3 regions of the Streptomyces sp. NPDC048751 genome follow, and region 1 is predicted to be linked to each of the others. Evidence: riboswitches for the same ligand, from Rfam matches in the RefSeq annotation. Region 1 holds a riboswitch; each other region holds the start of a gene.
What was found. A riboswitch is a leader RNA that binds a small molecule or an ion and turns the genes downstream of it on or off. The one in region 1 is predicted to bind thiamine pyrophosphate.
Positions count from the first base shown of each region.

Region 2: linked by a shared signal. The riboswitch ahead of ACGFNV_RS29700 (thiamine ABC transporter substrate binding subunit) and the one ahead of thiO (glycine oxidase ThiO) in region 1 are both predicted to bind thiamine pyrophosphate.
Region 3: linked by a shared signal. The riboswitch ahead of thiC (phosphomethylpyrimidine synthase ThiC) and the one ahead of thiO (glycine oxidase ThiO) in region 1 are both predicted to bind thiamine pyrophosphate.

Region 1 covers NZ_JBICUX010000006.1:412,156-414,412, reverse strand. Annotated here, with positions in the region: gene thiO (glycine oxidase ThiO) at 1-836, opposite strand, end outside; TPP riboswitch at 834-944, opposite strand; gene ACGFNV_RS21655 (hypothetical protein) at 996-1,346, shown strand; gene ACGFNV_RS21650 (NAD(P)/FAD-dependent oxidoreductase) at 1,401-2,257, shown strand, end outside.
Region 2 covers NZ_JBICUX010000010.1:26,157-28,413, forward strand. Annotated here, with positions in the region: gene ACGFNV_RS29700 (thiamine ABC transporter substrate binding subunit) at 33-1,109, opposite strand; TPP riboswitch at 1,181-1,288, opposite strand; gene rlmN (23S rRNA (adenine(2503)-C(2))-methyltransferase RlmN) at 1,323-2,257, opposite strand, start outside.
Region 3 covers NZ_JBICUX010000012.1:160,889-163,145, reverse strand. Annotated here, with positions in the region: gene thiC (phosphomethylpyrimidine synthase ThiC) at 1-1,026, opposite strand, end outside; TPP riboswitch at 1,019-1,197, opposite strand; gene ACGFNV_RS33150 (YibE/F family protein) at 1,269-2,257, shown strand, end outside.

The sequences.
Region 1 (2,257 bases):
TCACTGGTCGCGCCGACGACCAGCTCGCCGTTCTCGCGCGGCACCAGGTAGACCTGGCTGCCGCGCACCATCGCGCGCACGGTCCGGCTCAGGAACGGCGCGTACCGCTTCGGCACGGTCAGCCGCAGCACCTGCCCCTTCACGGGCCGTACCGGCGGCAGGACCTCGTCCGGGACGCCCGCGAGCCGCCCGCTGAGACTGCCGCCGGCGAGCACCACCTGCTCCGCGCCCAGGGCGACACCCGCGCGTGTGACGACGCCGGACGCCCGCTCCCGTACGACGGAGAGCCGCTCGGCCCAGCCGCGGTGGAAGACCACGCCCGCCCGCTCGCACGCGGCCACCAGCGCCCCGGCGAGCCGCCGCGGGTCGATCTGGTGGTCACCGTCCACCCGCAGCCCGCCGCGCACCCCCGGCGCGAGCATCGGCTCCAGGCGCCGGCAGTCCCGCCCGGACAGCCAATCCGACTCGAGCCCCGACTGCCGTTGCAGGGCGTGCAGTTCGCGCAGGTGGGCGCGGTCGTCGGCGTCCAGCGCGACGGCCAGGGTGCCGTTGCGGCGATAGCCGAGGTCGTGTCCGGTGAGCTCGGTGAGTTCGGCCGCGAAGTCGGGGTAGCGGCGGGCCGACTCCAGGTTCAGGCCGAGCAGTGTCTGCTCGCCGTAGTGCAGTTCGGTGACCGCGGCCAGCATCCCGGCCGCCACCTGCGCGGCACCGCCGCCCGGCTCGGGGTCCACGACGGCCGTGGCGAGACCGCGCTGCGCGGCCCGCCAGGCGGTGACAAGACCGATGATTCCGCCCCCGACGACCAGGACGTCTGAGGTGTCGGACGTACGCGACATGGGCTTCCAGCCCCTCCCTTCGCCGGCATGACCCGGATCAGGTTCGTACGGTCGGAGGCCGCCAGCCTCCCTCTCAGCCCGGTGCGCCGGGCTCCCGCGTGTGCTTTACGGTGGCCACCCTAGCCCTCGGAGCAGCGCACTTGTAGGGAGCCTCACGTCATGCCCCGCTCGCTGGACGGTCTCGTCCTCGCCCCCGTCGCCGACCAGGCCCCAGGTCAGGTGGGTACGCGCACCCGGTTCACGTACCACGAGAAGGACGGTGAGATCTGGGCCGAGTACACCGGCGGAGATGTCGTGCGCGGGCGTCTGGTGGGTACGCGTGTGGGGGACGAGCTGGACTTCCGGTACGTGCAGTTGAAACAGGACGGGACCACGTCGGCGGGGCACTGTGTGTCCACCGTCGTGGAGCTGCCCGACGGCCGGGTGCGCCTGGAGGAGACCTGGGAGTGGGAGTCGCAGCCCGGCCGGGGCACGAGCGTGGTGGAGCAGGTCAGGGAAGCCGACGGCTGACAGTAGGTCGGCCGACAGCTGACTGACGCATGGTCAGTTGTCTAAGGTGATCAGGTGAGCGAGCAGACGCAGGAGCGGGGCACGGCGGGGCGACGGCGCGTGGTCGTCGTCGGGGCGGGCATGGCCGGGGTGCAGACCGCGGTCGCCCTGCGGGAGCAGGGCTTCACCGGCACGGTGACACTGATCGGCGCGGAGCCCCACCAGCCGTACGACCGGCCGCCGCTGTCCAAGGCCGTCCTGCTCGGCAAGGCCGAGGGTTCCGCCTTCGACGTCGACTTCGAGGCGCTCGGCATCGAGCTGCACCTGGGGCGCGAGGTGCTCGGCGTGCGCCCCGGCGACCACGAACTGGACACCACCACCGGCCCGGTGCCGTACGACGTCCTCGTCCTCGCGAGCGGAGCCGAGCCCATCCGGCTGCCGGGCACGGAGGGGGTGCCCGGTGTGCATCTGCTGCGCACCCTGGACGACGCCGAGCGCCTGCGGCCCGTCCTCGCGCGGCAGCACGACATCGTGGTGGTCGGCGCGGGCTGGATCGGCGCGGAGTTCGCCACGGCCGCCCGGGAGGCCGGCTGCGCGGTGACCGTCGTCGAGGCCGCGGACCGGCCGCTCACGGGCGCGCTGCCCGCCGAGGTCGCCGCGCCGATGGCCGCCTGGTACGCCGACAGCGGGGCGGTGCTGCGCACGCAGGCGCGCGTGGAGCGCGTCGAACCCGGCGCGGTGGTGCTCGCCGACGGCACGCGGCTGCCCGCGGGCGCCGTCGTCGTCGGCATCGGCGCCCGGCCCGCCACGGCCTGGCTGGCCGGCTCCGGCATCGCGCTCGGCGCGCACCGCGAGGTCGTGGCCGACGACGGCCTGCGCGCCTCCGCGCCGGACGTGTACGCGGTCGGCGACTGCGCATCCTTCCCGTCGGC
Region 2 (2,257 bases), on a different contig from region 1:
GAGCCGCGCCGCGCCCCCGCGGGCCTTGCCCCTCACTTGAGTACGAGCGAGGTCCACGACTTGACCCACTGGTCACGGTTGTCGGCGATCTTCGCCGGGTCCATCGTCTCGGGATCCTTGGCGGCGGGCCCGTACTTCGTGAACTCGGCGGGCACCTTCGCCCCGGCGAGCACCGGGTAGACGAACATGTTCAGCGGCATGTCCTCCTGGAACTCCTTCGAGAGAAGGAAGTCGATGAAGGCCTTGCCGCCCTTGGTGTTCTTCGCGTTGTTCAGGAGCCCCGCGAACTCGATCTGCCGGAAGCACGTGCCGGTCGCCACGCCGGTGGGCGCGGTCGTCGGCTTGGGGTCGGCGTAGATCACCTCGGCGGGCGGCGAGGAGGCGTAGGAGACGACGAGCGGCCGGTCGGCCTTGGCCTTCTTGCCGCCGGCGGACCCGGAGAACTCCTCGTTGTAGGCCTGCTCCCAGCCGTCGACGACCTTCACACCGTTGGCCTTGAGCTTCTTCCAGTAGCCCTGCCACTGGTCGTCGCCGTACTTCGCGGCGGTCGCGAGCAGGAAGCCGAGGCCGGGCGAGGAGGTCGAGGCGTTCTCGGTGACGAGGAGGTTCTTGTACGCGGGCTTGGCCAGGTCGTCGAAGGAGGCCGGCGGGGCCAGCTTGTGGTCGGCGAAGTACTTCTTGTCGTAGTTGACGCAGATGTCGCCGTAGTCGACCGGGGTGACCCGGTGCTTGTCCTTGTCGAGCTGGTACTGCTGGTCGATCTGGTCGAGCCCCTTCGCCTCGTACGACTGGAACAGCCCGTTGTCGAGCGCCCGGGACAGCAGGGTGTTGTCGACGCCGAAGAAGACGTCGCCCTGCGGGTTGTCCTTGGTCAGGATCGCCTTGTTGACGGCCTGGCCGGCGTCGCCGTCCTCGAGGACCTTGACCTTGTAGCCGGACTGCTTCTCGAAGTCGGCGAGGACACTCTTGGAGACGGCCCACGAGTTGTGGCTGACGAGGGTGACGGTCTTGGAGTCCGTCGAGCCCCCGCCGTCGGACGACGACCCGCACGCGGACAGCGTGACGAGACCGAGGCCGACGGCAGCGGCCACGAACGTCTTGGTGTGCACTGGTTTTCCTCCTGGGGTTGGCCAGGAAGAGACGCGGCCCCGCCCGGAATCCCCGGGCGGGGCGCAACAGCTTGAGTGGGTGACCGAACTTCCTACCCAGAATGACCTGGGCGAGGTTCAGAGGGTCTGCGGCCCGCTTGCCGCACTCTCAGCGCTGTGGCGCTCCCCTGTCGGAATATGAAGATGTGGTGGGACCGATGGAACCCAGCCAGGTTACCGCTCGGTGGCCGCGAGCTGGCCACAGGCCCCGTCGATCTCCTGCCCACGGGTGTCCCGGATCGTCACCGGCACGCCGTGCGCCGCGATGGCCTCCACGAACGCCTTCTCGTCCTCGGGCCGCGACGCGGTCCACTTCGAGCCCGGGGTCGGGTTCAGCGGGATGAGGTTGACGTGCACGGGCTTGCCCTTGAGCAGCCGGCCGAGCCGGTCACCGCGCCAGGCCTGGTCGTTGATGTCCCGGATCAGCGCGTACTCGATGGACAGCCGGCGCCCCGACTTCTCGACGTAGTCGAAGCCCGCGTCGAGGACCTCGCGCACCTTCCACCGCGTGTTGACGGGGACGAGGGTGTCGCGCAGCTCGTCGTCGGGGGCGTGCAGCGAGATGGCGAGGCGGCACTTGAAGCCCTCGTCGGCGAACCGGTGGATCGCCGGGACGAGCCCGACGGTCGACACGGTGATCCCGCGCTGGGACAGCCCGAGCCCGTCCGGCGCCGGGTCGGTGAGGGCCCGGATGGACTGCACGACCCGCTTGTAGTTGGCGAGGGGCTCGCCCATGCCCATGAAGACGATGTTGGAGAGCCGGGCGGGCCCACCGGGAACCTCGCCGTCCCTGAGCGCCCGCATCCCGTCCACGATCTGGTGCACGATCTCGGCGGTGGACAGATTCCGGTCCAGACCCGCCTGCCCGGTCGCGCAGAACGGGCAGTTCATCCCGCACCCCGCCTGCGAGCTGATGCACATCGTCACCCGGTCCGGGTACCGCATCAGCACGGACTCCACGAGCGTCCCGTCGAACAGCCGCCACAGCGTCTTGCGCGTGGTCCCCTGGTCCGTCGCCAGATGCCGTACGACCGTCATCAGCTCGGGAAGCAGCGCCTCCTGCAGCTTGGGCCGCGCGGCGGCCGGGATGTCGGTCCACTGCTCCGGGT
Region 3 (2,257 bases), on a different contig from region 1:
GCAGAGTTCCTCGAAGTGCTCGTACAGGAACGACTCCCTGTGGTGCGCGAGGCACCAGGCCGCCATGATCGAGCCACCGCGAGAGACGATGCCGGTCTTGCGGTTGGCGGTGAGCGGGACGTACGGCAGCCGGACACCCGCATGGACCGTCATGTAGTCCACGCCCTGCTCCGCCTGTTCGATGACCGTGTCCTTGTAGATCTCCCAGGTCAGCTCCTCGGCCTTGCCGTCGACCTTCTCGAGGGCCTGGTAGAGCGGGACCGTGCCGATGGGGACGGGGGAGTTGCGCAGCACCCACTCGCGGGTGGTGTGGATGTTGCGGCCGGTGGACAGGTCCATGACGGTGTCGGCGCCCCAACGGGTCGCCCAGGTCATCTTCTCGACCTCCTCCTCGATGGAGGAGGTCACCGCGGAGTTGCCGATGTTTGCGTTGACCTTCACCAGGAACCGCTTGCCGATGATCATCGGCTCGATCTCCGGGTGGTTCACATTGGCCGGCAGCACCGCGCGACCCGCCGCGATCTCCTCGCGCACCACCTCGGGCGAAACGTTCTCCCTGATGGCCACGTACTCCATCTCGGGCGTGACCTCGCCTCGGCGCGCGTAGGCGAGCTGCGTGACTGCCTTGCCGTCACGGCTGCGGCGCGGCTGTCGGGGCCGACCCGGGAACACCGCGTCGAGGTTGCGCAGTCCGCCACGCGGGGAGGTGTGCTTGACCCCGTCGTCCTCGGGACGGACGGGACGGCCCGCGTACTCCGCCGTGTCGCCACGGGAGATGATCCAGTTCTCCCGCAGTGGCGGCAGGCCCCTACGGACGTCGGTGTCGGCCAGCGGATCGGTGTACGGGCCCGAGGTGTCGTAGAGCGTGACTGTCTGCCCGTTGGTGAGGTGCACCTGACGGACCGGCACCCGCAGATCGGGGCGTGAGCCCTCGACATACGCCTTGTGCCAGCCGATGGACTTCCCGGCCTCCTCGCTGCTGGGGGACTGCATGGAGGCAGGCGTGCGCGCGTCCTTGTTGGTCATGAGACCTACTCCCTACGCCGGCATTACCCGGTAACAGGTTCGGCGGTCGACGCAGCGGTTTCCGTCGGTCGGCGTTTCATGGGAAACATCACGCTGTTCCACGTGAAACATCGCGAAGACGGAGGTCAGCGCCCTCTCAGCCCGGTGCTCCGAGCTCCCGCGTGTGCAAAGGTGCCTCCACGCTAGCGTCCTTTGTGGCGCGGTGAACAGTGGGCCTCGGTCGTTCTTGCGATGATCGGGCGGTGACCACGAGACAGCAGTACCCGTTCCCGCCGAACGAGCCGCCCCGCCGACCTGGCAGCGGAAACGGCAACGGCCGTGGGGACGCGCCTGGTTACGGCGGCGGCCACGATCAGCGAGCCGCGTTCGGTGACGAACACGCCCGCGGGTCCGGCCCCGGCATCGGTCAGGACTACGACTTCGCCGGCGGGCACGAACATGGTCCGGGAGACCGCGGCCCGGGACATGGACCTGGGGGCGGGCAGGGGTTCGGTCCCGGCGGCGGCCAAGGGCTCGGTCCCGGTGGCGGTGACGCGCATCGGCATGGTCCCGGCTCCGAAGGTGGCCGCGGGCCGGGCGTCGGTGGTGGAGACGGCCACGACCCCGGGCACGGGCACGAGGGTGGCGGCAACGGTCATGGCCACTCGCACAGTCACAGCCACGGTCCCGCCGCACCTGTCTCCAAGCATCTGCGCAAGGTCATCGCGGCGATCCTCATCCCGTTCGCCGCGGCGGTCGTGGTCGGGCTGGCCGTACTGTGGCCCGGCGGTGCCCCCGCGCACGAGCGCACCGGCGTCGGTTTCGACCGGCAGACCCAGCAAGCCACGGTCACCGAGGTCGAGAGCGTGAGCTGCAAGTCGGTGAACGCCTCGGGGGGCGCCCCGACCGGCGGCGCCCCCACAGCCGAGGGGGCCTCCGCCCAGCAGCAGGCGAACGGCACCTGCAAGAAGGCGACGATCCGTGTCGACACCGGCGACGACACGGGCCGTACGTTCACGGAGATCGTCCAGCCGGACCAGTCACGGCAGTTGCACGAGGGCCAGGAGGTAGTGGTCGCCTACGAGCCCTCGGCACCGAAGGACCTGCAGTACTCGGTCACCGACGTCAACCGCCGCCTCCCGATGACGGTGCTCGCCGGTATCTTCGCCCTCGCCGTCGTCGTCGTGGGACGGCTGCGCGGTGTCATGGCGCTGGTCGCGCTGGCCATCAGCTTCATGGTGCTGAACTTCTT